Regions from separate parts of the Streptomyces sp. NPDC000941 genome, predicted to be linked through region 1. Evidence: riboswitches for the same ligand, from Rfam matches in the RefSeq annotation. Region 1 holds a riboswitch; the other holds the start of a gene.
What was found. A riboswitch is a leader RNA that binds a small molecule or an ion and turns the genes downstream of it on or off. The one in region 1 is predicted to bind glycine.
Positions count from the first base shown of each region.

Region 2: it holds a riboswitch for glycine, as region 1 does, so the genes downstream of both, gcvT (glycine cleavage system aminomethyltransferase GcvT) here and gcvP (aminomethyl-transferring glycine dehydrogenase) in region 1, are expected to answer to the same signal.

Region 1 covers NZ_JBSFMM010000229.1:1,286-15,408, reverse strand. Annotated here, with positions in the region: gene ACWDSL_RS44045 (sugar phosphate nucleotidyltransferase) at 1-1,475, shown strand, start outside; gene ACWDSL_RS44040 (DUF881 domain-containing protein) at 1,620-2,546, shown strand; gene ACWDSL_RS44035 (small basic family protein) at 2,543-2,875, shown strand; gene ACWDSL_RS44030 (DUF881 domain-containing protein) at 2,880-3,854, shown strand; gene ACWDSL_RS44025 (FHA domain-containing protein) at 3,985-4,815, shown strand; gene ftsR (transcriptional regulator FtsR) at 4,833-5,588, shown strand; gene ACWDSL_RS44015 (bifunctional nuclease family protein) at 5,641-6,114, shown strand; gene ACWDSL_RS44010 (MerR family transcriptional regulator) at 6,343-6,969, shown strand; gene ACWDSL_RS44005 (DNA polymerase IV) at 7,084-8,601, shown strand; gene ACWDSL_RS44000 (PRC-barrel domain-containing protein) at 8,577-8,894, opposite strand; glycine riboswitch at 9,041-9,138, shown strand; glycine riboswitch at 9,140-9,264, shown strand; gene gcvP (aminomethyl-transferring glycine dehydrogenase) at 9,328-12,222, shown strand; gene ACWDSL_RS43990 (DUF5999 family protein) at 12,289-12,495, opposite strand; gene ACWDSL_RS43985 (hypothetical protein) at 12,802-13,392, opposite strand; gene ACWDSL_RS43980 (glutamate--cysteine ligase) at 13,840-14,123, shown strand, end outside.
Region 2 covers NZ_JBSFMM010000001.1:34,888-49,010, forward strand. Annotated here, with positions in the region: gene ACWDSL_RS00165 (ABC transporter permease) at 1-493, opposite strand, end outside; gene ACWDSL_RS00170 (ABC transporter substrate-binding protein) at 649-2,415, opposite strand; gene ACWDSL_RS00175 (ABC transporter permease) at 2,550-3,554, opposite strand; gene ACWDSL_RS00180 (enhanced serine sensitivity protein SseB C-terminal domain-containing protein) at 3,870-4,646, opposite strand; gene ACWDSL_RS00185 (enhanced serine sensitivity protein SseB) at 4,791-5,612, opposite strand; gene ACWDSL_RS00190 (hypothetical protein) at 5,850-7,187, shown strand; gene ACWDSL_RS00195 (AAA family ATPase) at 7,216-7,908, opposite strand; glycine riboswitch at 8,171-8,281, shown strand; gene gcvT (glycine cleavage system aminomethyltransferase GcvT) at 8,441-9,562, shown strand; gene gcvH (glycine cleavage system protein GcvH) at 9,700-10,080, shown strand; gene glyA (serine hydroxymethyltransferase) at 10,105-11,370, shown strand; gene ACWDSL_RS00215 (L-serine ammonia-lyase) at 11,464-12,858, shown strand; gene ACWDSL_RS00220 (hypothetical protein) at 13,208-13,498, shown strand; gene ACWDSL_RS00225 (Uma2 family endonuclease) at 13,811-14,123, shown strand, end outside.

The sequences.
Region 1 (14,123 bases):
GTGATGAATGCCTGATCGGTGAGGAATCGATCGTCCAGGGCAATGTCCGGGTGTACCCGTTCAAGACAATCGAGGCCGGCGCCTTCGTCAACACGTCGGTCATCTGGGAGTCGCGCGGTCAGGCCCATCTCTTCGGCGCCCGCGGCGTGTCCGGGATCCTGAACGTGGAGATCACCCCGGAGCTCGCCGTACGGCTGGCCGGCGCCTATGCCACGACCCTCAAGAAGGGCTCGACGGTCACCACCGCGCGTGACCACTCCCGAGGTGCGCGGGCGCTCAAACGAGCCGTGATCTCGGCTCTCCAGACCAGCGCCATCGATGTGCGGGACCTGGAGAATGTGCCGCTGCCCGTGGCCCGCCAGCAGACCGCGCGTGGTAGCGCCGGCGGGATCATGATCCGTACCTCGCCGGGCGTGCCCGACTCCGTCGACATCATGTTCTTCGACGAGCGCGGCGCCGATCTGTCCGCCGCCGGGCAGCGGAAGCTGGACCGGGTGTACGCGCGCCAGGAGTACCGGCGGGCGTTCCCCGGAGAGATCGGCGACCTCAGCTTCCCCTCCAGCGTCTTCGACTCGTACACGGGCTCCCTGCTGCGTGCCGTGGACACCAGCGGTATCGCGGAATCCGGCCTCAAGGTTGTCGTGGACGCCACGAACGGCAGCGCCGGGCTCGTTCTGCCCAGCCTGCTCGGCCGGCTCGGCGTCGACGCGCTGACCATCAACCCAGGCCTGAACGAATCGCGTCCCACCGAGACGGCTGAGGCGCGCCGCTCGGGTCTGGTGCGGCTCGGTGAGATCGTGGCCTCGGCCCGCGCGGCCTTCGGCGTGCGCTTCGACCCGGTGGGCGAGCGGCTTTCGCTGGTGGACGAGCGGGGGCGGATCGTGGAGGACGACCGGGCCCTGCTGGTCATGCTGGACCTGGTGGCCGCGGAGCGGCGCAGTGGCCGGGTGGCGCTGCCGGTGACCACCACCCGTATCGCCGAGCAGGTGGCGGCGTACCACGGCACGCAGGTGGAGTGGACGACGACCGCGGCCGACGACCTGACCCGGGTCGCCAGGGCGGAGGGCACGATCTACGGCGGGGACGGGCGGGGCGGCTTCATCATCCCCGAGTTCAGCAGCGTCTTCGACGGTACGGCGGCCTTTGTACGCCTCATCGGTCTGGTGGCCCGTACCCAGCTCACCCTGAGCCAGATCGACGCCCGTATTCCGCGCGCCCATGTCCTGCACCGGGATCTGGCCACTCCGTGGGCGGTCAAGGGGCTGGTCATGCGCCGTGTGGTGGAGGAGGCGGGCGACCGGTCGGTCGACACCACCGACGGGGTGCGGGTGGTCGAGGCCGACGGCCGCTGGGTCATGGTGCTGCCCGACCCGGCGGAGGCGGTCACCCATCTATGGGCGGAGGGACCGGACGACGCGTCCGCGCAGGGGCTGCTCGATGAGTGGTCCGCCGTGGTGGACAGCGCCGGGCGCTGATCCGTTCCCCCTGGTGGGGAGCGTCTGGGAGCCCGTAGGCGGTCCCCGGGCGCACAAGGGGCTGCGCAGCCGCCCATGGCCTGCCTCCGGCGCGCCGGTGGGGCCATTCGGCGGCTGCGCCCCCGACGTGCGACGATGTGCGGCATGCCGCAGCAGCCCCCCGTTCGGAGCACAGCTCCGCCGAGCCCTCGTCCACGTCTCGACGCGTCCATGTCGCTGCTGACCAACGTGATGGACCACAGTCTCGACGAGGGGTATGCGGAGGCTGCCGCGCGCCGTGGTACGGAGGGGCGGCGGGGTCTGCCGCGCACCCTGCGCGGCAGGCTGGTGCTGGCGGCGGGGCTGCTGCTGGCCGCGGGCATCGTGACCATCGGCGCCGACGAGGCCCGGATATCGGCGCCCAAGCTGGCCAAGGACCGGGAAAAGCTGATCGACCGCATCGAGTCGGGGAACTCGAACGCGGACGACCTCCAGAAGAGCCTGGACAGGCTCCGCGGGGAGGTCGACGACCGGCAGCGGCAGGCGCTGGACCAGCACGGCGGGGACAAGGGCGAGCTGCTCGCGCTGCTGTCCGGGGCGACCGAGGTGAAGGGCCCCGGGGTCAAGCTGGTCGTCAATGACGCCAAGGAAGCCGACCAGGGCGGCGGAGGACCGCGGCAGAGCACGGGCTTCTCCGATACGGGGCGGGTGCGCGACCGCGATCTGCAGCGGGTCGTCAATGGCCTGTGGGAGTCCGGCGCCGAGGCCGTCTCGATCAATGGACAGCGGCTGACGGCCCTGTCGGCGATCAGGGCCGCGGGGGACGCCATACTGGTCGACAACAAACCGCTGGTGCCGCCCTATACGGTGCTCGCGGTGGGGGACGGACGGCGGCTGAGCACGACCTTCCAGGACAGTGCCGACGGACAGTACCTGCATGTACTGCACGAAAACTACGGCGTCAGCACGAGCATTTCCGCCGCGGACGAGGTGCGGCTTCCGGCCGCGCCGAGTCTGATCGTACGAACCGCAGAACCGATAGCCGGTGGCGCCCGGAAGGGCGGCACCGACACAGGGAAGGGCACATCTTGATCGCCGTATTGGGCCTCGTCGTGGGAGTCGTGGTCGGACTTTGGGTCCAACCCGTGGTGCCGACGGTGGTCGAGCCCTATCTGCCGATCGCCGTCGTCGCCGCGCTCGACGCGGTGTTCGGCGGCTTCCGGGCGATGCTCGACGGGATCTTCGACGACAAGGTCTTCGTCGTCTCGTTCCTGTCCAATGTGGTGGTCGCCGCGCTGATCGTCTTCCTCGGCGACAAGCTCGGGGTCGGCGCCCAGCTGTCCACCGGCGTCGTGGTCGTGCTCGGCATCCGGATCTTCTCCAACGCCGCCGCCATCCGCCGCCATGTCTTCCGGGCGTGAGCCGATGACGACTGACGACACGGCGGAGGAGCCCAGGCAGCCCCGCGAGCCGGCCGAGCGGCCCGATCGCCCGCAGGAGCCTCGTACGCCCGAGAGCAGCCCCGATGCGCGACGGGAGAGGGCCGAGGGGGAGCGGCGGGAGACCGCACCGGCCCCTGAGCCGGCCGAGGGCCCTGGCGAAGAGTCCGGTGAGGGGCCCGGAGACGGTCCACAGGACCGCGCGGAGCCCGAGGCGGTCCAGGAGGTCCAGGAGGCGTCCAACGGCCGTCAGCGGCTGGTGAAGGGTCTGTGGCCGCCGCGGCTGACGCGGGCTCAACTCATCGTCGCGCTCCTGCTGTTCGGCCTCGGCCTCGGTCTGGCCATCCAGGTGCGCTCGACCAATGACAACAACAACGTGCTGCGCGGCGCCCGGCAGGAGGACCTGGTGCGGATCCTCGACGAGCTGGACAACCGCACCCAGCGGCTGCGGGACGAGAAGCAGCGGCTGGAGACGCAGCGGACCGAGCTGGAGAACAGCTCGGACCGGGCCGAGGAGGCCCGTAAGCAGACGGCCCAAAAGGAGCAGCAGCTCGGTGTCCTCGCGGGCACCGTCGCCGCCGAGGGGCCGGGTATCACGATGAAGATCGACGCGTCGAAGGGCACCGTGGAGTCGGACATGCTGCTCGACGCGGTCCAGGAACTGCGTGCCGCCGGGGCCGAGGCGATCCAGATCGGCAAGGTGCGGGTGGTCGCGAGCACGTACTTCACGGACGTCGGCGGCGCGGTCGAAATCGATGGACGGAAAGTGACACTGCCGTACGTGATCAAGGTCATCGGCAAGCCGGAGGATTTGGAGCCGGCCCTGAACATTCCGGGCGGAGTGGTGCAGAGCCTGGAGAAGGAGCAGGCCACCGTGTCCATCGAGCGCTCGAAGAAGATCGTCGTCGACGCCTTGCGGTCCGCGAAGCGGCCTGACTACGCTCGGTCGTCGTCGCGGTGAGGTGGTCAGGTATGGGAGTCTCGCGGCCATACGACGAGGACGCGGGGGGTCGGCGTACCGGAAGAGTCGCGCGTGATGGAAACTGTCTGGTGGTCACGGACGTTGTGAGGATGTCCGGACCGTCTGGTGTGTGCATCGAGGGTTTGCCCTGCCCCACGGGCGGGTCTGTTTCAGTCAAGGGGAATCGCCCGTGAAGTTGTTCGGGAAGTTGTTCGGCAAGAGCGCGCGTCAGGACGGCAGCAGCACCGCCCGCCATCGCGCTCATCGTGCCCCAGAGGAGAGCGGGGTGAGCGAGGAGCGTCCGCTGTTCCGGGACGGCGGCGGCATTCCGGGTGGTCAGGGCGCGTCTTCTGTTGACCCTTCCGCGTCCGGACGCATAGGTTTCGGGGAGCCATCGACCGCGAACACGGGCGGAGGGTTCGGCTTGCCGGTATGTCAGAGGTGCGGCCATCAGAACGCCCAGGACAGCCGTTTCTGCTCCAACTGCGGCGCGCCGCTGCGGGGCCAGGCTCCCTCCGAGCGTGCTTCGGAGACCACGTCCACCATTTCGATCTCCGGTCTCGAGGCATATGACGCCGAGGTGACCGGGCAGACTCCGCTGCCCTCGCTCTCCCCGGAGGCTCAGGCGGCCGTCGATGCGCTGCCCCCGGGGTCCGCGCTGCTGGTGGTCCGCCGCGGGCCGAACTCCGGCAGCCGCTTCCTGCTGGACAGCGATGTCACCACGGCCGGCCGTCATCCGCAGAGCGACATCTTCCTGGACGACGTGACCGTCTCGCGCCGCCATGTGGAGTTCCGCCGCGGTCAGGACGGTTCCTTCACCGTCGCGGACGTCGGCAGCCTGAACGGGACGTACGTCAACCGTGAGGCGATCGACTCGGCCATCCTGAACAGCGGTGACGAGGTGCAGATCGGCAAGTACCGGCTGGTCTTCTACCCGAGCCAGCGAGGCTTCGGTATCTGACCCGTCAGGGGAGGTCCATGCTTCAGACACCGTCGGGCGGTGCCGACACCGGCACCGCCCCCGCGGGCGGCCGAGCGATGAGCATCGGCACCGTGCTGAATCTGCTGCGGGACGAATTCCCCGAGGTCACCCTCTCCAAGATCCGTTTTCTGGAGGCCGAGGGCCTGGTCGAGCCGCGGCGCACACCCTCCGGCTACCGCAAATTCAGCCCGCAGGACGTGGAGCGGCTCGGCCATGTGCTGCGTATGCAGCGTGACCACTACCTGCCGCTGAAGGTCATCCGGGAGCATCTGGACGCCCTGGAGCGGGGAGAGCGGCCCCAGCTGCCCGCCGAGGCCCCCGGCGCCCTGCCGGAGGGATCATCGGCCGAGGAGGGGCTGGAGGGCGCCGTGGAGCGCCCTACGGCCGCCCGGGTGGGCCGGGCCGAACTGCTGGCCGCCACCGGGATCGACGAGGGGAAGCTGGCCGAGTGGGAGTCGTTCGGGCTGATCGGTCCGGGTGCGGACGGCGGATACGACATCGAGGCCGTGACCGTCGCCAGGCTCGTCGCGGACCTGGGTCGTTTCGGTCTGGAACCACGTCATCTGAGGATCATGAAAGCCGCCGCGGAGCGCGACGTGGGACTCCTCGAGCAGGTGGTCGCCCCGCTGCGGCGACACCCGAATCCGCAGACCAGAGCCCATGCGGAGGCCAGCGCCCGGGAGCTGGCCGAGCTGTCCGTGCGGCTTCATGCGGCCTTTGTCCAGTCCGCTCTGCGGGCCGGTTCCCGGTGACCGGCTCGGTCCCGACTATCCAAACCGGCCGGGCACGTCCTAGGGTTGCTGTGTGAACGAGCTCGACGTCGTGGGTGTCCGGGTGGAGATGCCCTCCAACCAACCGATCGTGCTCCTGCGCGAGGTAGGAGGCGACCGCTACCTCCCCATCTGGATCGGACCGGGAGAGGCGACGGCGATCGCCTTCGCTCAGCAGGGCATGGCTCCGGCGCGCCCGCTGACCCACGACCTCTTCAAGGACGTGCTCGACGCGGTCGGCCAGCAGCTCACCGAAGTCCGCATCACGGACCTGCGCGAGGGTGTCTTCTACGCGGAGCTGGTGTTCGCCAGCGGCGTGGAGGTCAGCGCCCGGCCGTCCGACGCCATAGCGCTGGCGCTGCGCACCGGCACGCCGATCTACGGCAGTGACGGGGTGCTGGACGACGCGGGGATCGCCATCCCGGACGAGCAGGAGGACGAGGTGGAGAAGTTCCGCGAGTTCCTCGACCAGATCTCGCCCGAGGACTTCGGCACGAGCAGCCAGTGAGCCCGGCCGGCGAGCCATCGGCGGCCAGGGAGCGGTGGACCGTGAGCTGTGCCGAAGCTGTGCTGTCCGCCGGTCTTCGACAGCACATTCGAGTAGCCTTTCCCGCAAGAGGGATACGGGAAACCACCCTTAGGGTGATTATCACTCGGCGTGCCGAGTGTGGCGATCGTTGACGCACCCCGGGTGACTGCCTACCGTCGAGAAGGCAGGTCGAGGACGGAGGTCGGCGTGAGAAGCAGCGGCGACGGCACGGCGGCAGGCGGTCCGTATACGCTCCCCGGGAGCGTACCGGCCGAACCGGTACTGAAGGCTCGGGTGGCTGCACAGGCCACGCCGCCGCGCGAAGGCGCCGTGGCGAAGCCCGAGAAGGTGGGTTATCGCGGGCCGACCGCCTGCGCGGCCGCCGGCATCACCTACCGCCAGCTGGACTACTGGGCGCGCACCGGGCTCGTGGAGCCGAGCGTGCGGCCGGCGTACGGCTCGGGCAGCCAGCGGCTCTACAGCTTTCGGGACGTCGTCGTCCTCAAGATCGTCAAGCGGCTTCTGGACACCGGGGTGTCCCTGCAGAACATCCGGGCCGCCGCCCAGCATCTGCGCTCGCGCGGCCTCGACGACCTCGCCCAGATGACGCTGATGAGCGACGGGGCGACGGTCTACGAATGCACCTCGCCCGACGAGGTGGTCGACCTGCTCCAGGGCGGCCAGGGCGTCTTCGGGATCGCCGTGGGCGTGGTGTGGCGGGACGTGGAGAGCGCGCTGGAGCAGCTCCACGGCGAGCGCGTGGACACCGGCGAGACGCTGGTGGGACAAAACCCCACCGACGAACTCGCCCGGCGCCGCAACCGCGCGGGCTGAGCGCGGAGCCGCCGCCCCCGGTCGTCAGTGCCCGGTTGCCAGTGGCCCGTGGGCCGACTGGCAGTCCAGACGGGTAGTCCCGATTGTCAGTGGCATGCGGCAGCATCTGTAGGTGTGAGGGGTGCGCCGACGATTCTGCATCTGGACATGGACGCCTTCTACGCCTCGGCGGAGCAGGCGGCCAAGCCCAGCCTGCGCGGCAAGCCGGTGATCGTCGGCGGCCTGGGGCCGCGCGGCGTGGTGGCCACGGCTTCCTATGAGGCGCGGGTTTTCGGGGTCCACTCGGCCATGGCGATGGCCCAGGCCCGCCGCCTGTGTCCGAACGCGGCGTATCTCACCCCCCGCTTCTCCCTGTACCGCCAGGTGAGTGACGGGGTGATGGCCCTGCTGGCCACCCTGTCCCCACTGGTCGAGCCGCTGAGCCTGGACGAGGCGTTCGTGGATCTGGAGGCGGGCGGTGTCCCGGCCACGGCCGAGGCGGCGCTGGCCGTGGGGGAGCGGCTGCGCGCGGACATCGTGGCCGCGACCGGGCTGACCGGCTCGGTGGGCCTGGCCGGGTCCAAGATGCTCGCCAAGATCGCCTCCGAGCGGGCCAAGCCCGATGGGCTGGTGCTCATCGAGCCGGGCACCGAGCGGGAGCTGCTGGGGCCGCTGACGGTGCGCACCCTGCCCGGCGTGGGCCCGGCCACCGCGGAGGCGCTGCGCCGGGCCGGGATCACCACCGTCGCCGAGACCCGGGAGGCGGGGGAGGAGGAGCTGGTCCGGTTGCTGGGCAAGGCCCATGGCGCCTCGCTGTACGTCATGGCCTGTGGGCAGGACGATCGGCCGGTCGTGGCCGAGCGGGACGCCAAGTCCGTATCGGTGGAGGACACGTACGACGTCGACCTCACCGACCGCACGCGGGTACAGCTGGAGGTGGCGCGGCTCGCCGACCGGTGTGTGCGGCGGCTGCGCGGGGCCGGCCGTTCGGGGCGCACGGTCGTGCTCAAGGTGCGGCGTTACGACTTCTCCACGCTGACCCGCTCGGAGACGCTGCGCGGGCCGACGGACGATCCGGCGGTGGTGCGGGAGGCCGCGGCGCGGCTGCTGGAAGGTGTGGACACCACGGCGGGTGTGCGGCTGCTGGGAGTGGGCGTGAGCGGTCTGGCGGACTACACCCAGGAGGATCTGTTCGCCCAGGCTGCCGCCGCCCAGGCCGCTCATGAGGCCCAGGAGGCTCAGGAGGCCGCCGGGGGGACGGGCGAGGCCGGAGGGACACCGGAGTCCGCCCTGGCGGCCCTGGCGGCCCTGGAGGACGACGAGGGCGCCGACCGGCCCCGCCGCTGGCTGCCCGGCTGCGATGTGCGGCATGCGGAGCTCGGGGCGGGGTGGGTGCAGGGCAGCGGGGTCGGGCGGGTGACCGTGCGCTTCGAGGAGCCCTGGTCGAGGCCGGGCCGGGTGCGGACGTTCGCGGTCGACGACCCGGCACTGGAGCCCGCGGACCCGCTGCCGCTGCTCCGGCCCGCCGAGAGCGACGCCGACGCCCACGCCCCGGCCGAGGACGAGGGCCGGGGCGAGGGCCAGGGGTCGGGCCACGACCCGGGCTCGGCCCGGGAGCCTCACCAAGGTCAGCCGGTGACGTCCAGGCCGTAGTGGTGGTAGAGCTGCAGCTCCTGCTCGGGCGACAGATGGCGGCCGACCCCGAAGTCCGGCGCGTCCTTGATGAGCGCCCGTTCGTACGGCACCCGCAGCGCGTCGTCGATGACCTGGCTGGGTTCGAGGGGCACGAACACGTCCCGGCTGAACAGGCCGGTGCGTACCGCCGCCCACTCCGGCTCGCCGGTCGCGTCGTCGAGGTAGACCTCGTCCACGGTGCCGATCTTCGCGCCATCGCGGTCGAAGGCCTTGCGGCCGATGAGGGTCCGCGGATCGATGTCGGTCTGCACACTCTCTCCCACAGGTGGCGATTTTTCCATGAATCCCCCTGTTTCCTTGTGATCCCTACGAAAAGCCACAACGCCGCGCGCGTCCACTCGAGCGCTTTCCCCAAAAACCCTGGCGACAGGCTCGCTGGTAGGCTGACGGTGGCTGCAGACCCCGTGCGGGAGAGCTCTCCGCCGACGTCGTCGGAGGCGCCGAAGGAGCAAATCCTCCCCGGAATCTCTCAGGCACACGTACCGCGCGGGTGAGGTCACTCTGGAAAGCAGGGCGGGCCACGGGCGAGTACGGCTCCGGGACCCCTCCTCACCGACGGTGAAAGCCGGCTCGCCGCCCGCGGGCCCGGTGAAGCTCTCAGGTTGAGATGACAGAGGGGGAGGCCGTTCGGGCACCCGCATCGTGGTGCCCCTCGTAGGTCGTACAGACCAGGAGGCCTCGCAGATGACCGCCAATCGCACCTCACTGACCGAGTTGGAACGCGGTACTCCGTTCGAGCGGCGCCATATCGGACCTGACTCCGAGGCGCAGGCCAAGATGCTCGCGCAGGTCGGCTTCGGCTCCCTCGACGAACTCACCCAGGCCGCCGTGCCGGAGGTCATCGGAAGCGCCCAGGAGCTGCGGCTGCCCCCGGCCCGCAGCGAGGCCGAGGTGCTGGCCGAGCTGCGCGGCCTGGCCGAGCGCAACCAGCTGCTCTCCCCGATGATCGGCCTGGGCTACTACGGGACGTTCACCCCGCCGGTGATCCTGCGCAATGTGCTGGAGAACCCCGCCTGGTACACCGCGTACACGCCCTACCAGCCGGAGATCTCCCAGGGCCGGCTGGAGGCGCTGCTCAACTTCCAGACCGTGGTCGCCGACCTGACCGGGCTGCCGACCGCCGGCGCCTCGCTGCTCGACGAGGCCACCGCCGCCGCCGAGGCCATGGCGCTGTCGCGCCGGGTGGGCAAGGTCAAGCAGGGGGTGTTCCTGGTCGACGCCGACACTCTGCCGCAGACCGTCGCGGTCATCCGGACCCGCGCCGAACCCACCGGTGTCGAGGTGGTCGTCGCCGACCTCTCGGCGGGCATACCGGCCGAGGTGGCCGAGCGCGGGGTGTTCGGCGTGCTGCTGCAGTACCCGGGCGCCTCCGGCGCGGTGCGCGAGCTGCGCCCGGTCATCGAGCGGGCCCATGAGCTCGGCGCCGTGGTCACCGTCGCCGCCGATCTGCTCGCCCTCACCCTGCTCACCTCGCCCGGCGAGCTGGGCGCCGATATCGCGGTCGGCAGCAGCCAGCGGTTCGGCGTGCCGATGGGCTTCGGCGGGCCGCACGCCGGTTTCATGGCCGTCCGCGACGCCTACGCCCGCAGCCTGCCGGGCCGCCTGGTGGGCGTCTCGGTCGACGCCGACGGAGACAAGGCGTACCGCCTGGCCCTGCAGACCCGCGAGCAGCACATCCGCCGCGAGAAGGCCACCAGCAACATCTGCACCGCCCAGGTGCTGCTCGCCGTGATGGCCGGGATGTACGCCGTCTACCACGGCCCGGAGGGCCTGCGGACCATCGCCCGGCGCACCCACCGCTACGCGGCCGTGCTGGCCGAGGGGCTGCGGGCCGGGGGCGTTCAGATCGTGCACGGCGCGTTCTTCGACACCCTCACCGCGTATGTCCCGGGCCGGGCCGCCGAGGTCGTCACCGCGGCCCGCGAGGCCGGGGTCAACCTGCGGCAGACCGACGCCGACCATGTGGGCATCGCCTGCGACGAGACCACCGGGCGCGCCCAGCTCGCCGCCGTGTGGTCGGCCTTCGGCGTGGACGGCGGGCTGCCCGCCATCGACGAGCTGGACGCCGCGGCGGCCGACGCGCTCCCCGAGGACCTGCTGCGCGGCGACGTGTATCTGACCCACCCGGTCTTCCACCGGCACCGCTCCGAGACCGCGATGCTGCGCTATCTGCGGCGCCTGGCCGACCGCGACTACGCCCTGGACCGGGGCATGATCCCGCTCGGCTCGTGCACCATGAAGCTCAACGCCACCACCGAGATGGAGCCGATCACCTGGCCGGAGTTCGGGGCGCTGCACCCCTTCGCGCCGGTCGAGCAGGCCCAGGGCTATCTGACGCTGATCCGTGAGCTGGAGGAGCGGCTGGCCGAGGTCACCGGCTACGACAAGGTCTCCCTCCAGCCGAACGCCGGATCGCAGGGCGAGTTGTCCGGGCTGCTGGCCGTACGCGCCTACCACCGGGCCAACGGCGAGGAGCGGCGCACCGTCTGCCTCATCCCGTCCTCCGCGCACGGCACCAACGCCGCCAGCGCCGTGATGGCGGGCATGAAGGTCGTCGTGGTCAAGACCGGCGAGGACGGCGAGGTGGACGCCGACGACCTGCGCGCCAAGATCGAGCAGTACGGCGACGAACTGGCCGTCCTGATGGTCACCTACCCCTCGACCCACGGCGTGTTCGAGGAGCACATCAGCGAGATCTGCGCGGCCGTGCACGACGCGGGCGGCCAGGTCTACGTGGACGGCGCGAACCTCAACGCCCTGGTGGGGCTGGCCCGGCCGGGCCGGTTCGGCGGCGATGTCTCCCACCTCAACCTGCACAAGACCTTCTGCATCCCGCACGGCGGCGGCGGCCCCGGCGTGGGCCCGGTCGCGGTGCGCGAGCACCTGGCGCCGTATCTGCCCAACCACCCGCTCCAGCCCGCTGCGGGCCCGGCGACCGGCGTGGGCCCGGTCGCGGCCGCGCCCTGGGGTTCGGCGGGCATCCTGCCCATCTCCTGGGCGTACGTCCGGCTGATGGGCGCCGAGGGGCTGCGCCGGGCCACCCAGGTGGCGGTGCTCGGCGCCAACTACATCGCCAAGCGACTGGAGCCGCACTACCCGGTGCTCTACACCGGCCCCGGCGGCCTGGTCGCCCACGAGTGCATCGTCGATCTGCGGCCGCTGACCAAGGCGACCGGCGTGAGCGTCGACGATGTGGCCAAGCGGCTGGTCGACTACGGGTTCCACGCGCCCACCATGTCGTTCCCGGTGGCCGGCACGCTGATGATCGAGCCGACGGAGAGCGAGGACCTGGCGGAGCTGGACCGGTTCTGCGAGGCGATGATCGCCATCCGGGCGGAGATCGAGAAGGTCGGCTCGGGGGAGTGGCCCCAGGACGACAACCCGCTGCGGAACGCCCCGCACACGGCGGCCGCGCTCAGCGGGGAGTGGGAGCACCCCTACACCCGGGCGGAGGCGGCCTTCCCGGCCGGGGTGTCGCCGGCCGACAAGTACTGGCCGCCGGTACGGCGGATCGACGGCGCGTACGGCGACCGCAACCTGGTCTGTTCCTGCCCGCCGCTGGAGTCGTACGAGAGCTGACCGGGCGGGTCCGGTCGGGTACGGGGCCGGTGCGGCTGAAGCGCCGGGCCGGCCCCTGAAAATTCGCTAGGCCGCCGTGACGACGCGCTCGGCGTCCAGCGGCCGGTGCGGGGCGATGATCTGCCCGTCCGGCAGAAGCTCACCGGTGTCCTCGAAGCAGAGGACGCCGTTGCACAGCAGGCTCCAGCCCTGCTCGGGGTGGTGCGCCACGAGATGGGCGGCCTCCCGGTCGGCGGAGTCGGCAGACGGGCAGGGCGGCTGGTGCTGGCACATGGAAGGGATCTCTCGCTGCGATGTGGTGAGTGTCCTGTGACTTGCTGCGGCAGTCATGGCCGCCCCCCGTTGGTCAGTCGGTCGGTTGCTCCAAGTGTTGCCCTAAGAGCCGGTTTTCGCACGGATTTCGAGGACCCGTACCCGCTAGATAATGACGCATCGACCCGGTCGGCGGTTCATCCTGACGGGACTGTTACGAGCCCGCAGCGGAGCGCCCCGCGATCCGGGGGATCACGGGGCGCTCGGGCGCGGGCTGCGGCCGCCGCGGGCGGCGCTCGGCCGTGGACGGTGCTCGGCCGCGGGCGGTCAGGCCGAGGAGCCCAGCAGCGGCGTCCGCGTCAGCCGGAGGGTGAGCACCGGCAGCAGGTCCGCGGCGCGGTACGCGCGGTGAGCGGCGATCCCGGGCGGGGCGGGGGTGAGCGGCACCAGCAGATCGGCCGCGGCGAGGTGGCCCTCTTCGGCGTCGACGTCAGGGTCGCCGCGCAGCCACAGCGTCAGCATGTACAGCTCCGGAATGGACAGCAGCCGGGGCTGGTAGCCCCTGTCCTCGGTTGACGACAGCGACTCGGCCTGGCTCAGCGCCAGTTCGGCCGAGGACACATACGGGCCTTCGGAGAAGTGTGAGAAGACCCAGCCGTCGGCCGTCAGCATCGCCTCGGCGGAGGCCACCGTGCGCTCACCGTCGCGGATCAGGAACCGCCATCCGGTGAGCCGGGCGCGCGGCGGGCCGTCGGGGGCGGTGATGTCGTCCAGGACGTGGACGGGCAGGGGAAGTTCGAGTTCAAAGGGCCCGTCCAGGGTGGCGAGGAGCGGAGTGCGGACGGCGGTGGGAGAACCGAGGGCCGTGCGGATGCTGTTCAGAGCAGGCGCTGGAGCCGAGGGGACGTGCAGCGGCATGGTTGGGTCGCCTCTCACTTCGGAGACACGGTGGAGCGCTGGCGTGCCAGGTGCGGATGGCGCTGTCGGTGAAACGCGGGTCAGAGGGGCACTGACGAGATGTCAGGGCGCTGTCTCTCTGCCACGGTTGCCGAGTTTATACGACAAGTGTTCCCGTCGTGTTTCATGTACCTGTCCCCGGCATTGCGGGCAAGCGCTAATCCGGACCACCGGGGCGAGGGGATTTTCGCCGATTCTCTGCCATATGCACGGATATGACCTGGCATTTTAACCCAGCCTGGGTAGGCTTGATCTGGCGGGTGTTTTTCATCACGGCAATCCGGCGTTGTGCGGAGCCTATCGGTTGGGCAGTCCCTGTGTGGCGTTATCGATCACATTGGCTGGGCATCATCGTGCGTGATGTGCGCGGCCAAGAGCCGTTGATCCAGTCGAGGAAGGGACGCTTCGATGGGGGAGAAGGTCGTAGCCGGAGAGTTCGATCCGTCCGGGCGGCAGCGGCAGCGCGCCAGGCTCCGGCAGGGCCTGGAGGCGCTGGCCCGGCTCCTGGCCGAGAAGCGTTTCGACCGCCCCAAGAATCTCATGGGGCTGGAGATCGAGCTGAATCTCGCGGGGTCCGACGGGATGCCGAGGATGATGAACGCCGAGGTTCTGGAGAGAATCGCGAGTCACGATTTCCAGACCGAACTCGGGCAGTGCAATCTTGAAGTAAATATCGTGCCGCACCGTTTGCA
Region 2 (14,123 bases), on a different contig from region 1:
TGGCCAGGGAGAGCAGACCGGTGAAGTAGATCGGGAGCGAGACACCGGCAAGGGCGACGCCCATCGCCGCGCGGTCCCACAGGGTGCCCCGGCGCAGCGCGGAGACGACGCCGGCGCTGACGCCGCCGACCAGCCACAGCACACAGGCGCCCGCGGCGAGCGAGAGGGTGACCGGCATGGCGTCGGTCAGCTGCGGCCACACCGCCTGCTCGGTGCGGAAGGAGTAGCCGAAGCATGGCGCGGGGCAGTGGGTGACATCGTTGCCGTTGGCATAGTCACGACCGGCGAACAGACCCTCGACGAAGTGCCAGAACTGCACCAGCAGCGGATCGTCGAGACTCAGCTTCTGTCTGATGCCCTCGATGGCCTCCGGGTCGGACTGTTTGCCGACGAAGAGGAGCGCGGGATCGGAACCGGCCCACTTCGGGATCATGAAGAAGATGGCGAAGGTCGTGAGTGTGACGACCAACAGCATCATGATGACGGCGAACAAGCGCCGGATGACATATGCAAGCACTGTGCGCGGCCCGGCGGCGGCCCGGGAGCCCCCGATCAGGGGACTCCCGGACCACCACCCGCGGCCATCACCTGCCCTTCGGGCCTATACGGTTCGGCGATGGTGGGGTGTGACGGTCGCTTGGCGAACCATCACTTGACGACGCCGAGCTGGGAGTAGTCGTAACGGCCGTTGTAGGCCGCCGAAGAGAAGGCGTTCGTCAGCCGGGAGCTGCGCCAGGTGATGTTCTTCTCGTAGAGGAAGGGCATCTGCACGGCGAGGTCGGCGATCTTGTGGTTGATCTCCTTGTAGGACTCGCCGGCCTTGGCGGGGTCCGTCTCCTTGAGCGCCGTGTCGAAGAGTCCGTTGATCTTCGGGTCGTTGGTCTCGGAGACGTTGTAGTTACCGGTCTGCTGGATGAAGCGGCCGTCGATCAGCGGCTGCTCGAAGCCCTGACCGGTCGGGAAGTCGGGGCCCCAGCCGGTCATGGACAGGCCCAGGTTGCGCTTCTTCATCACCGAGGGGGAGCCGGTGATGCTCGCCGAGGAGGCACCGTCGATCGGCTCGACCTGGAGCTTGATGCCGACCTTGCCCAGCGACTCCTGCAGCGCCTCGGCGGCCTTGACCTCGTTCGGCTGGTCGGTTCGAGCGACGATGTTGGCGGAGAAGCCGCCCGGCTTGCCGCACTGCTTCAGCTCGTCCTTGGCCTTGGCCGCGTCCGGCTTGCCCTTGCGCGACAGGATGCCGTACGGGTCGTAGTCGTCCGCGCCCGCGATGCTCTTGGGGAGCATGGTGGTGGCGATGTCACCGGCGGCCTGCGGGCCACCGCGGATGGTCTGCAGCGACGTGTAGTCGGCGCCGTAGAAGACCGCCTTGCGGCAGTGGATGTTGTCGAACGGCTTGACCTTGGTGGCGAAGTCCACGTACCGGACGAAGCTCGTCTCGAGGTTGTCGACGTTGCCCTTGTGCTGCTTGAGCGCCTCGCTGCGGCCGGCCTGGCCCATGCCGGTGGCGCTGAGGAAGACGTCGTAGTCGCCCTTGATCAGCCGCTCGTCGACGGCGTCGAGGTTGGAGTTGAGGTCCACCGTGACCTTGTCCGGCAGAGCCGGGCGGATCGGGTCGGACTCCTTCTTCCACTTGTCGTTGCGGACCAGGACCGCGCCCTTGCCCGGCTTGTACGACTGGACCTTGTACGGGCCGGAGGAGAAGGGCTGGTTGGTGTACTGGGCGCCGGTGTCCTTGGACGCCTTCACGGGCGAGCCGGTGGGCATCGCCAGCATCTGCTCGAAGTCACCGTTGGGCTTGGGCAGGCGGAAGATGATGGTCTTCGCGTCCGGCGTCTCGATCGCCTTCAGGCCCAGCTTGTCCTTGGTCTTGTCCTTGTACGGGCCCTTGTACTTGCCATCGGGGTCCAGGACCTGGCGCAGATAGGCCGGACCACCGGAGATGAGTTCCTTGGCCCAGATGCGCTCGATGCCGTACTTGATGTCCTGGGAGGTGATCGGCGAGCCGTCCTCCCAGGTGATCCCGTCACGCAGGGTGTAGGTGTACGTCTTGCCGCCGTCGCTGATCTTGGCGTTGGACGTGGCCAGGTCGGGGACCAGCTCGTTGCTCGCCTTGCCCGGCTTGGGCGCGTAGGTGATCAGTTGGCGCGCGTAGAAGCGCGAGAAGTCCCAGGCGAAGCCGTAGTACTGCCGCTGCGGGTCGAGCGAGTCGAAGTCCTGCTTGTTGATGAACTTGAGCGTGCCGCCCGTTTTGGTCGACGCGTTGGCGATGCCCTTCGTCGCGGCGTTGAACCCGGCGCCCTCGCTCTTGTCGTCGTTCTTGTCACCGCCGCAGGCCGCAGTGGCCATCAGGGCCCCGACGACGACCGCCGCACCGGCGATCCGCCTACTTCTCGAGGAACGTAGGGGTTTCATTGTTTCGTGCAACCTCCGGGATATCGGTCCTTGGCATGGCGCCGGAGAACCATCGGGTGACCGCCGCCTGACTGACGGTGCGGCAGGGGCAGATTCGTTTCGGTGCGGCTGGGCCGCGGTCGCGCGGGGCGCCATCAACGCGTTCCCTTCGGGTCGAGGGCGTCTCGGACGCCGTCGCCGAAGAGGTTGAACGCCAGCACGGTGATGAAGATCGCCAGACCCGGAATGATCATGAACATCGGGTCGTCCTTGTAGGTGCCGACGGCATCGGAGAGCATCTGCCCCCAGGACGCGGTCGGTGGCTTCACGCCCGCGCCCAGGAAGCTGAGCGCCGCCTCGGTGAGAATGTTGGTGGGGATCATCAGCGTGGCGTAGACGGTGATGGGCGCCACCAGGTTGGGCAGCAGTTCCCGGAAGAGGATGTAGCGCCGGCCCGCGCCCAGGCTGCGCGCCGCCTCGACGTACTCCTTCTCGCGCAGCGACAGCGTCTGGCCGCGCACGATGCGGCCGACGTACGGCCAGCCGAAGAAGCCGATCACGGAGACCAGGATCGCGATGCGCACCCCGCTGCCGGACAGCCCCAGCAGATCGTTCGGCAGCACCGAGACCAGGGAGATGATGAACAGCAGCTGCGGGAAGGCCAGCAGCATGTCCATCACCCGGCTGATAACGGTGTCAACCCAGCCGCCGAAATACCCCGCGATGACGCCGAAGACAGTCCCCAGCACCACGGCGACGACCGCCGCGAGGAAGGCCACCAGCAGCGAGATCCGCGCGCCGTAGACAACCCGGCTGAACACATCGCGGCCGTTGGACGGTTCGACACCGAAGAGGAAGTCGGAGCTGATACCGCCCCAGGAGCCCTTCGGGGTGCCGAACAGCGGGTCGATCTCCTCCTGGTGGAACTCGTTGGGCGGGTGCCCCAGCAGGCTCACGATCAGCGGCGCGAAGACGGCCACCAGCACCAGGAAGAGAACCACGGCCCCGCCGGCCAGCGCCAGCTTGTCCCGCTTCAGGCGCATCCAGGCGATCTGGCGCAGCGACCTGCCCTCGACCGAGGCCTTGACTACATCCGCGGCGACATCGACGGGCGCGGCCGGTTCCGCATCCGTGCTCGTGCCGTGCACTGGTGCCGTCATCGTGGTGGGGACCCCTCTCGACCGGTGGTGACCGGCCCACGACCTGCCGCTGTAGCGGCGTGGTTCACAAACGCAGGTGAATATGGTGCTCGTGGTGCGGAAGTTTAGTGAAGGGGAAGCACGCACTACCCGCAGGTACAGACACTTCCCGTTGCGGGAGTCTTCATCGCGCTCGTGATCACCCGCCAGTGCATCCGGGCAATGGATGCCTAACCGTGATGTGGCGAGAGGTGTTCCGTTATCCGGACCGCAACTCCGCTCAGCGGTGCAAGCCGTCCGGTGGGCGGGGCCGATGACGGGGGTATGACAGGGGTGTTACCAGGTGCTCGGGGCGGGCCCGGACTGACGGCCGCCCTGCTGCGGCGGATAGCCGTACGAGGGGGCGGGCGGGCCGGGCTGGGCCGCGCCGAAGGCGTCACGGTTGAAGAACGGGCTGGCGTTGGCCCGCATCCACAGGGCCACGGGGTCGTACTCGTCGGACATCGCGACCGTGGAGACCGGCAGCCCGTCGGGCACCGCGCCGACCGACTGGCTCATCATCGTCCGCGCCGCCTCCACCCCGGCGGCGCCGGTGTCGAACAGGTCGAGCCCGATCGCCAGATACGGAGCGCCGAGCGCGGGCTGCACCCAGGCGCGGCGCAGCGACCGCACCGCGGCCGTGCGGTGCGCGTTCTGCCCCAACAGGGCGTAGAACTGGGGGATTTCAATGGCGGGCTCGCTGAGCCGCAGCGGCCCCGCGGGCAACAGCTCCAGGCCGCGGGCGATTCGGCGCAGATCGAGCCAGGGGATGCCGACGCCGCCGCCGGGGGCATGCGGGTTGAGCCACAGGCCGTAGCGGTCGGGGAAGAGGGAGGACGCGATCTGGCGCCCGCCCACGACCTCATGGGCGCGGTTCCAGCCGCTGGCGGCGAGCTCCTGGGCGGAGGTCACACAGGGGGCGTAGCCGAGCCCGGCGACGTCCATGTTTCCGTACTGCGCGTCGGGCGAGCCGGGGCTGCCGTGCCACAGCAGCATCCAGACCTGGCCTTCGGCGAGCGCGTACAGCAGTGACTCGTAGGCGTCGTACCGGCCGGGAGCGACCTGCTGCAGCATCCGCTCGACGTGGCCGCCTCCCGCGCTCACCTGGGTCCGCCCCTCTCTCGGCCTGTCCACACACTTGGTCAGGGGCGCGCGACCGCGCCCCGACACCAGTAATCCAACCAGCTTACGGGCCCTTGCAGTGGTCTCCCGGGCGACTCAGCGGTCACGGTCGTAGAACGGTCGCACCCGTTCCCGTATCCAGTCCGTCACCGGATCCTGCGCGATGTCCAGCAGAACGAGCTGGACCGTCCACGGCAACGGCACGGCGCCGAGCGCGCGGCCGAGCGCTTCCACGGCGGTGGCCTGGCCCTCCGGGCCCGGAACGTCCAGCTCGACGCCGACGAACAGCGCGGGCGGCTCCCCCTCGACACTGGCCAGCGCGCGCCGGGCGGTCCGCAACCCGGCCACCTTGCCGAACTCGAGCCCGGCGGCGGCCAGGAAGTCGACCGGTTCGTCCTGCCAGTCCGGTTCGAAGAGGCGCACCCGGCCGCCGGTGGCCGGACCGTCCAGCTCGCTGCGCCCGGCCCGGCACAGCTCGGCCACGGCCAGCGGCGGAAGCGGGACGCCCACCGGGCCGCCGGGGTTCACCGCGATACCGAGCTGGGGCGGCAGACCGCGGGCGAATTCGACGGCCGGGGCGACGGTGAACGCCATATGGGCGCCGACGATCTGCAGGAACTGCTGTTCGGAGCTGAACACCGGCACATACGCGCCGCCTTCGATCTCCATGGTGGGCAGGTCCAGGCCGTTGCTGTCCGGGCCGCCCCCGTTGGGCAGCGGCACCCAGATCCGGCTGCGGGCCAGGGTCTCGACGATGCGGGCGCCGGCGCCGGGGATGTCGACCGCGGCGACCAGCACCTCTTCCAGCTCATTGCCCGGAAACGCCGCAAACGCCGGAGACGCCGGAATTCCAGAGGACACACCGTCAGAAAACCCGCCGTGAGCCGGTGCTGGACCGTGCTGCTCCGGGATGTTCATTTCCGCTCAACCGCCATCTCGTCGGACCTGCACAGGCACCCTAACGGCTGCATCGCCGGGCGGCATCGGGGGCCGTCGATCTCCACAGCAAATCCCCAGGTCGAGAGGTGGGCGATGACCGAAGACAGGCGACTTGCGACCGCTTCGGACAGTAATCGTCGAGTTGCGTACGGTTTGCGCTCTTCGCACCGTGGTGTCGAGTACGCCCGTACGTCACCCACAGCGAAGGAAGGTCTCATGATCCGCGCGTCCCGCAAGGCCGAAGTACTCGTCACCTCCGTCATGGCCGGCTCCCTTCTGTTCGGCACCGCAGGTCTGTCCGCGGCCGCGGCCGCCGGGTCCGGGGGTTCGGCCGGCTCCAAGGCCCCGGCCCCCACCCCAGCGGCGCTCGCCGACACCCGGATGAGTCCCGCCCAGGTCCAGGCCATGCACGATCTGCGGGCCCTCCTCGAGCGGGTGACGGACCTGGCCAAGGCGGTGGAGGAGGCCCCCAACGGGATGCTCTCCGAGGCCGATCTGGTCAAGCACGCGGCGGCGATCGACAGCGCGGTGAAGGCCGCCCGCAAGTCGGCCGAGGCGGCCATGACTCCGCGGGCGTCTGCGCGCGTCCAGGAGAAGGGCCGGGAGCACGTTCGCGACCGGATGCCGTCGGACGACCCCAACGAGGGCCAGAAGCAAGGCCAGAACCAGGGCCAGGACCAGGACCAGGGGCAGAACCAGGGCCAGGGTCAGGACCAGGGCCAGATCACCGTGCCGCCGCAGGCCGCCGATCAGGAACAGGCCGGACAGGGGCAGGCCGGACAGGGGCAGGCCGCCGGGCAGGGACAGGCCCAGATGCCGCCGCTCACCCCCCAGGCCCAGCCCACGGACGTCTCGACCGACCCGCTGGACGCGCTGCAGCGGGCGATCGACGACCTGCTGGACGCCATCGCCGCCGGCGACGAGGCCGCGGCCGCCGCGGCGCTCCCCCGTATCGCCGACGCCATCATCGAGCTGATCAGCTCCCTCGTCGGCCCGCTCCCGGGGATGGGCGAGCCGATGACGCCCCCGATGCTGCCGCTGCCGGACGAGGCGTCGACCCTCGCCGACGACGCGTCCGCGCTCGCCTCCCGGCCCATCACGATGGCGGCCGCCACGGAGCACACCACCCCCGAGCCCGGCGACGACGAGCACGGCAAGAAGGACCACGGAAAGAACGACCACGCCAAGGACGACCACGCCAAGAACGACCACGGCAAGAAGCAGGACGCCAAGAAGGTGGAGGCGGGGAAGCGCGACACCAAGCCCAGCGACACCAAGCCCGGCACCGACGAGCCCGCCGCCCCCGCGGACCCCGGCACCGCCAAGCCCGGAACCGACGAGCCCGGCGCCCAGAAGCCCGGCACCGACAAGCCCGGCGCTCAGAAGCCCGCCACGAAACCGGACATGAAGAAGCCCGGTACGCAGCGCCCCAGCACGACGGCCCCCAGCCCCCTGTCCGCTCTCGAGCCCACCACGCCCAAGCTGGCCGAGGACGACTCCGTGCTCCCCATGCCGCTGCCCCACCCGGTCGAGGCGACCGTCGAGGCTCCTTGACGGCAGCGCTCCACCATCCCGCCGCGCGTCACTCGAAGCCGATACGGCGCAGCGCGCTCACGGCCGCCCGATCCAGCAGCGCCACCGAGGCGCAGCCTTCGGGCGGCCGTCCGCGTTCGGCGGCGGCGACCAGCCGCCCCACCGCGCGGCGGTGCCGTCCGAAGGCGTAGCGGGAGACCCCGCGGCCGCGGGCGGCCTGCCCGTCCAGGGCCACCGCGGCCTCCACGTCCAGCAGCACCATGTGCAGCCGGCGGCCGGTGCGCCGGGCGTCGCGGGCCAGCCAGCGGCGGACCCAGGAGAGCGTGCCGCAGTCGTGCACCACGACGCTCGCGCCGGAGCGCAGCGCCCGGCGCAGCCCGGCGTAGTGGGCGTAGCGCACCAGCGGGCGGTAGAGGGCGTACGGCAGCCAGCGGGGCAGCCGCCGCTCCCAGCGCTCGCGGGTGTCCTGTGAGTCCACTCGCAGTACGGCGTGCCCGCTCTGGTCCAGGCGGGGCACGGCCCGACCGATCATGGTGGTCTTGCCGCTGCCGGGCAGCCCGGAGGCGACCACCACGTCCCCCGCGCGGTAGCGCAGCTCGCGCGCGCCGGGCCCGGTCGCGGCCGTGCCGCCGCCGCCGCCGTCGTCGCTGTCGCCGTCGCCGTCGCCGCGGCGCAGATCGTGCACGGGCGCCCTGCGCCCCGGCCTGAGCGCACCTGCGGTCGGCGCCGTGCCCTGCCTCACCGGCAGGGGCCCCCATGTCGTCGTCGCGTACGTACCCTGCCCCTGCCCGTGCACCGTGATCGTCCTCCTAGGTCGGTCACTGCGGCTCGTTCCCGAAGAGTGTCAAGAAAAGGTAATGTCCAGCAAGGTGGTATTCCTGTGGGCTGGGCCTTCATGCCCTGTGAGTCCGGGTGTCCCGGGGTGAAACCGGTTCTGCCCGCTCGGCTCTTCCCTTCTCGGGCGTACGTGCGATGATGTTGCGCGCAACTCCATACCGGCCGCTTGAATCCGCGCGGGAGAGTCCTCGGCCACCGGCAGCAGTGCCGGCCGTCCGGGGCGCCGAAGGAGCAAGTCCTCCCTTGAATCTCTCAGGCCCCGATACCGCGTGGACGAGGCAGATCTGAAAAGCGAGCCGCTGGCGTGGCTCCACCCACGGTGCAAGCCGGACCGCTCGAAGGAGTGGGTCACGGCGAACCTCTCAGGTTCCGATGACAGATGGGGAGGACACGTTCCCCGTCGTCCTCGTAGCCGTCCCGCCCTGGAGCCAGCACCCATGCCCCATGCCTCAAGCCCCCGCCGCACCGCCCTGGACGCGGTGCACCGCGCGCTGGGCGCCACCATGACCGACTTCGCCGGCTGGGACATGCCGCTGCGCTACGGCAGCGAGCGCGATGAGCACACCGCGGTGCGCACCCGCGCCGGCCTCTTCGACCTCTCCCATATGGGCGAGATCACACTGACCGGTCCGCAGGCCGGCGCCGCCCTGGACCGGGCGCTGGTGGGCCATCTGTCGGCGCTCGCCGTCGGCCGCGCCCGCTACACCATGATCTGCGACGCCGACGGCGGCATCCTGGACGATCTGATCGTCTACCGCCTCGGCGAGCAGGAGTTCCTGGTGGTCGCCAACGCCTCGAACGCCCAGGTCGTGCTTGACGTGCTCACCGAGCGCGCCGAGGGCCTGGACGCGGCCGTACGGGACGACCGGGAGGCGTACGCGCTGATCGCCGTCCAGGGCCCGGCGTCCGCGACGATCCTGGCGGGCCTGACCGACGCCGATCTGGACGGCCTCAAGTACTACGCGGGCCTGCCCGGCACGGTCGCGGGCGTCCCGGCGCTGATCGCCCGTACCGGCTACACGGGCGAGGACGGCTTCGAGCTGTTCGTCTCGCCGGGCGACGCCGAGCGGCTGTGGCAGGCGCTGGCCGAGGCGGGGGCCCCGGCCGGGCTGGTCCCGTGCGGTCTTTCCTGCCGGGACACGCTGCGCCTGGAGGCCGGGATGCCGCTGTACGGGCATGAGCTGACCCGCGCCACCACGCCCTTCGACGCGGGGCTCGGCCGGGTGGTGAAGTTCGACAAGCCCGGTGACTTCGTCGGACGCCAGACCCTGGAGGCGGCGGCGCGGCGGGCCGAGACCGACCCGCCGCGGGTGCTGGTCGGCCTGGTCGCGGCGGGCCGCCGGGTCCCGCGCGCCGGGTACGCGGTGGTCGGCGCGGACGGCGCGGTGATCGGCGAGGTCACCTCGGGCGCGCCCTCGCCGACCCTCGGCAAGCCGATCGCGATCGCGTACGTGGACGCCGGGCATGCCGCGCCGGGGACGGCGGGGGTGTCGGTGGACATCCGCGGTACCCATGAGCCGTACGAGGTCGTGGCCCTCCCCTTTTACAAGCGGCGCTGAGCCCGTCACCTGCCGGCGGCGCGCCATCCCGCGCATGCCCCCAGCTACCGCTGGGCGGTGCCCCCGCCCGCACCGCCTGTCCCATCAGGCAAGACGCGTTTCCCAAGCACTCCCCCATATCCAGGAGAATCGGACCTATGAACAACCCCCAGCAGCTGCGTTACAGCAAGGAGCACGAGTGGCTGTCGGCCGCCGGCGAGGACGGTGTGTCGACGGTCGGTATCACCGAGTTCGCGGCCAACTCGCTCGGCGATGTCGTCTTCGTCCAGCTTCCGGAGGTCGGCACGGCGGTCACCGCGGGTGAGACCTGCGGTGAGCTGGAGTCCACGAAGTCCGTCAGCGATCTTTACGCGCCGGTCACCGGCGAGGTCACGGAGATCAACGAGGACGTGGTGAACGACCCGGCGCTGGTGAATTCCGCCCCCTTCGAGGGCGGCTGGCTGTTCAAGGTGAGGGTGACGGGCGAGCCGGACGAGCTGCTCTCCGCCGACGAGTACACCGCCTTCACCGAAAACTGACCCTCTCCTTCGATCGGGACCCTGATGTCGATTCTCAACAGCTCCCTGCACGAGCTCGACCCGGACGTAGCCGCCGCGGTCGACGCCGAACTCCACCGCCAGCAGTCCACCCTGGAGATGATCGCTTCGGAGAACTTCGCTCCGGTCGCGGTCATGGAGGCCCAGGGCTCGGTCCTGACCAACAAGTACGCCGAGGGCTACCCGGGCCGCCGCTACTACGGCGGCTGTGAGCACGTCGACGTGGTCGAGCAGATCGCCATCGACCGCGTCAAGGCGCTCTTCGGCGCCGAGGCCGCCAACGTCCAGCCGCACTCCGGCGCCCAGGCGAACGCGGCCGCGATGTTCGCCCTGCTCTCCCCCGGTGACACCATCCTGGGCCTGAACCTGGCGCACGGTGGTCATCTCACCCACGGGATGAAGATCAACTTCTCCGGCAAGCTCTACAACGTGGTGCCCTACCACGTGGACGTCGAGACCGGCCTGGTCGACATGGACGAGGTCGAGCGGCTGGCCAAGGAGCACCGCCCGAAGCTGGTGATCGCGGGCTGGTCGGCGTACCCGCGCCAGCTGGACTTCGCGGCCTTCCGCCGGATCGCGGACGAGGTCGGCGCGTACCTGATGGTGGACATGGCCCACTTCGCCGGTCTGGTGGCGGCCGGGCTGCACCCCTCCCCGGTGCCGCACGCCCATGTGGTGACCACCACCACCCACAAGACCCTCGGCGGCCCGCGCGGTGGCGTGATCCTCTCCACGGCCGAACTGGCCAAGAAGATCAACTCCGCGGTCTTCCCGGGTCAGCAGGGCGGTCCGCTGGAGCATGTGGTCGCGGCGAAGGCCGTGGCCTTCAAGATCGCGGCGGGCGAGGAGTTCAAGGAGCGCCAGCAGCGCACCCTCGAAGGCGCGCGGCTCCTGGCCGACCGGCTCACCCAGCCCGATGTGGCCAAGGCCGGGGTGGCCGTGCTGTCCGGCGGCACCGACGTCCACCTCGTCCTGGTCGACCTGCGCGACTCGGAGCTGGACGGCCGGCAGGCCGAGGACCGCCTCCACGAGATCGGCATCACGGTCAACCGCAACGCCATCCCGAACGACCCGCGCCCCCCGATGGTCACCTCCGGTCTGCGCATCGGCACCCCGGCGCTGGCCACCCGCGGCTTCACCGCCGACGACTTCCGCGAGGTCGCCGACATCATCGCCGAGGCGTTGCTGCCGTCCCACGACACGAAGGCGCTGAAGGCGCGCGTCACCGCGCTCGCCGACAAGCACCCGCTGTACCCGGACCTGAAGAAGTAACGGGCCCGGAAGGTGGGCGGGGGCGCACACCCCGCACCCCCGCCCACCCCGCACCACGCACGCACCCACCGTGCAGACGCAAGGAGTTCACCGGTGGCCATCTCCGTCTTCGATCTCTTCTCGATCGGCATCGGCCCGTCCAGTTCCCATACGGTCGGCCCGATGCGGGCCGCGAGGATATTCGTCCGCCGGCTGAAGAACGACGGCCTGCTCGCCCACACCACCGCCGTACGCACCGAGCTCTTCGGCTCCCTCGGCGCCACCGGCCACGGCCACGGCACCCCCAAGGCCGTACTCCTCGGCCTCGAAGGCCACTCCCCGCGCACCGTGAACGTCGAGACCGCCGACGACGAGGTGGAACGCATCCGCACCAGCAAGCGGCTGCGGCTGCTCGGCGCGGAGATCGGCACCGAGCACGAGATCGACTTCGACGAGTCCGCCGAGCTGGTCCTGCACCGCCGCCGCTCGCTGCCGTACCACGCCAACGGCATGACCCTCTTCGCGTACGACGCCGAAGGTCTCCCCCTCCTGGAGAAGACGTACTACTCCGTCGGCGGCGGCTTCGTCGTGGACGAGGACGCGGTCGGCGCGGACCGCATCAAGCTCGACGACACCGTGCTGAAGTACCCCTTCCGCACCGGCGACGAGCTGCTGCGGCTGTCCCACGAGACCGGCCTGTCCATCTCGGCCCTGATGCTGGAGAACGAGAAGGCCTGGCGCACCGAGGCCGAGATCCGCGCGGGTCTGCTGGAGATCTGGCAGGTCATGCGCGGCTGCGTCGAACGCGGCATGTCCCGCGAGGGCATCCTCCCCGGCGGCCTCAAGGTCCGCCGCCGCGCCGCCACCGCCGCCCGCGCCCTGCGCGCCGAGGGCGACCCGGCCACCCGCGCCATGGAGTGGGTCACCCTCTACGCCATGGCCGTCAACGAGGAGAACGCCGCGGGCGGCCGCGTGGTCACCGCCCCCACCAACGGCGCGGCCGGCATCATCCCCGCCGTCCTCCACTACTACACGCACTTCGTGCCAGGCTCCGACCCCGACTCCGACGAGGACGGCATCGTCCGCTTCCTCCTCGCCGCGGGCGCCATCGGCATGCTCTTCAAGGAGAACGCCTCCATCTCCGGCGCCGAGGTCGGCTGCCAGGGCGAGGTCGGCTCCGCCTGCTCCATGGCCGCCGGCGGCCTCGCCGAGGTCCTGGGCGGCTCCCCCGAACAGGTCGAGAACGCCGCCGAGATCGGCATGGAACACAACCTCGGCCTCACCTGCGACCCGGTCGGCGGCCTCGTCCAGATCCCCTGCATCGAGCGCAACGGCATGGCCTCGGTGAAGGCCGTCACGGCGGCCCGGATGGCACTGCGCGGAGACGGACGGCACCACGTCTCCCTCGACAAGGTCATCAAGACCATGAAGGAGACGGGCGCCGATATGAAGGTCAAGTACAAGGAGACGGCGCGGGGCGGGCTCGCGGTCAACGTCATCGAGTGCTGAGGGGATGGGCTACGGGCGCCTGACCTGGAGGTTCGTCACACTCACCGCGGCCTTCCGGCTGCGGTGCAGCGGGCAGTTGCTTCTGCCCTTGCGCGAGTCAGGGTCGCACTGTCCCCCGTAGTACGGGGAGCCTCGGGCAGTAGCCTTCCTCGGCCCTGGCGGTGAGCGCTGTCGGGGGCATACGACGCCGACCAGCTCACCGGTCGGCTGGACGGCGACAGCGCAGCCAGCCGTGACGCCTCGCCGAATAGCTGACGACAAGTGGGCGCCGGCCTCCTCGACACCGGGCAGCCTGGCCGCCGCGCCACTGGCGAGTATCGGAGTACCCTGGGGTACTGGAGGTTCGGACATGACGACGCAGCCCGCGGAATCGAAGCCACGCACGGCAGCTCCTCTGAAGGTGGATCTCGAGACCGACCAGTTGATCACCGAGGGCGCGCACTTCCTCGGGGTGACAAAGAAGGATCTGGTGGCGGAAGCGGTGCGCTTGTACATAGAGCATCGCCGCGAGGAGATCCGACGAGGCATGGCCGAGTCCATGCGCGTACTGGACGGGACCACGAAGTCCCGCGTCGCACTGCTGACGGGCATTTCCGCCGAGGACATCGACCGGCTCGGTGGGATCGGCGAGGAGAGGTAACGCCCCGATGGACCGAACGCGCCCCACTCTGCGCTGAACAAAGCCCAGAAACAGTTCGACGGCACCGAAGAGCTACCGCACGAACGCGTCCGCGCCATCGACGACCAGGTCCTGTTCAAGGTCGAAGTCCAATGACAGCGAGGCGCGGTCTGGAAGTCCGGACCATGTCCGTTGCTCGTGGCCGCAGGCATCCGCGAAGACGACTCAGCCGACGACTTCTACGCAGCCTGCGGACTGTCACCCTTGACCGTATGCCCGGTTACACAGCGCTGATCGCCGTATTATGACGGCACACGGGAAGGAGCACCGTCCATGAGTGTCGACGCGATCGTGCGCACCGAGTTCCCCAAGGGTTACACGGTCCTGTTCGGGGCCGATGGAAAGGTGATCATGACCCCCCAGAGTGAGGAGCACTCGAGCACCATCAGGTCGATGCAGATCGACTCGGCACTCGCCCTCGGCCGTCACGCGAAGGTCACCTCCGACGTCTACATCGATTTCCCCGCCGACGAGAACTCCGCCCCCGACCTGGCCATCCTGCGCGAGGACGCACGCCGAGAGGGTAAGCGCTACAGCTTCGAAGACGTCCTTCTGATTTCGGAGGTCGTCTCGACCTCCTCTGCGC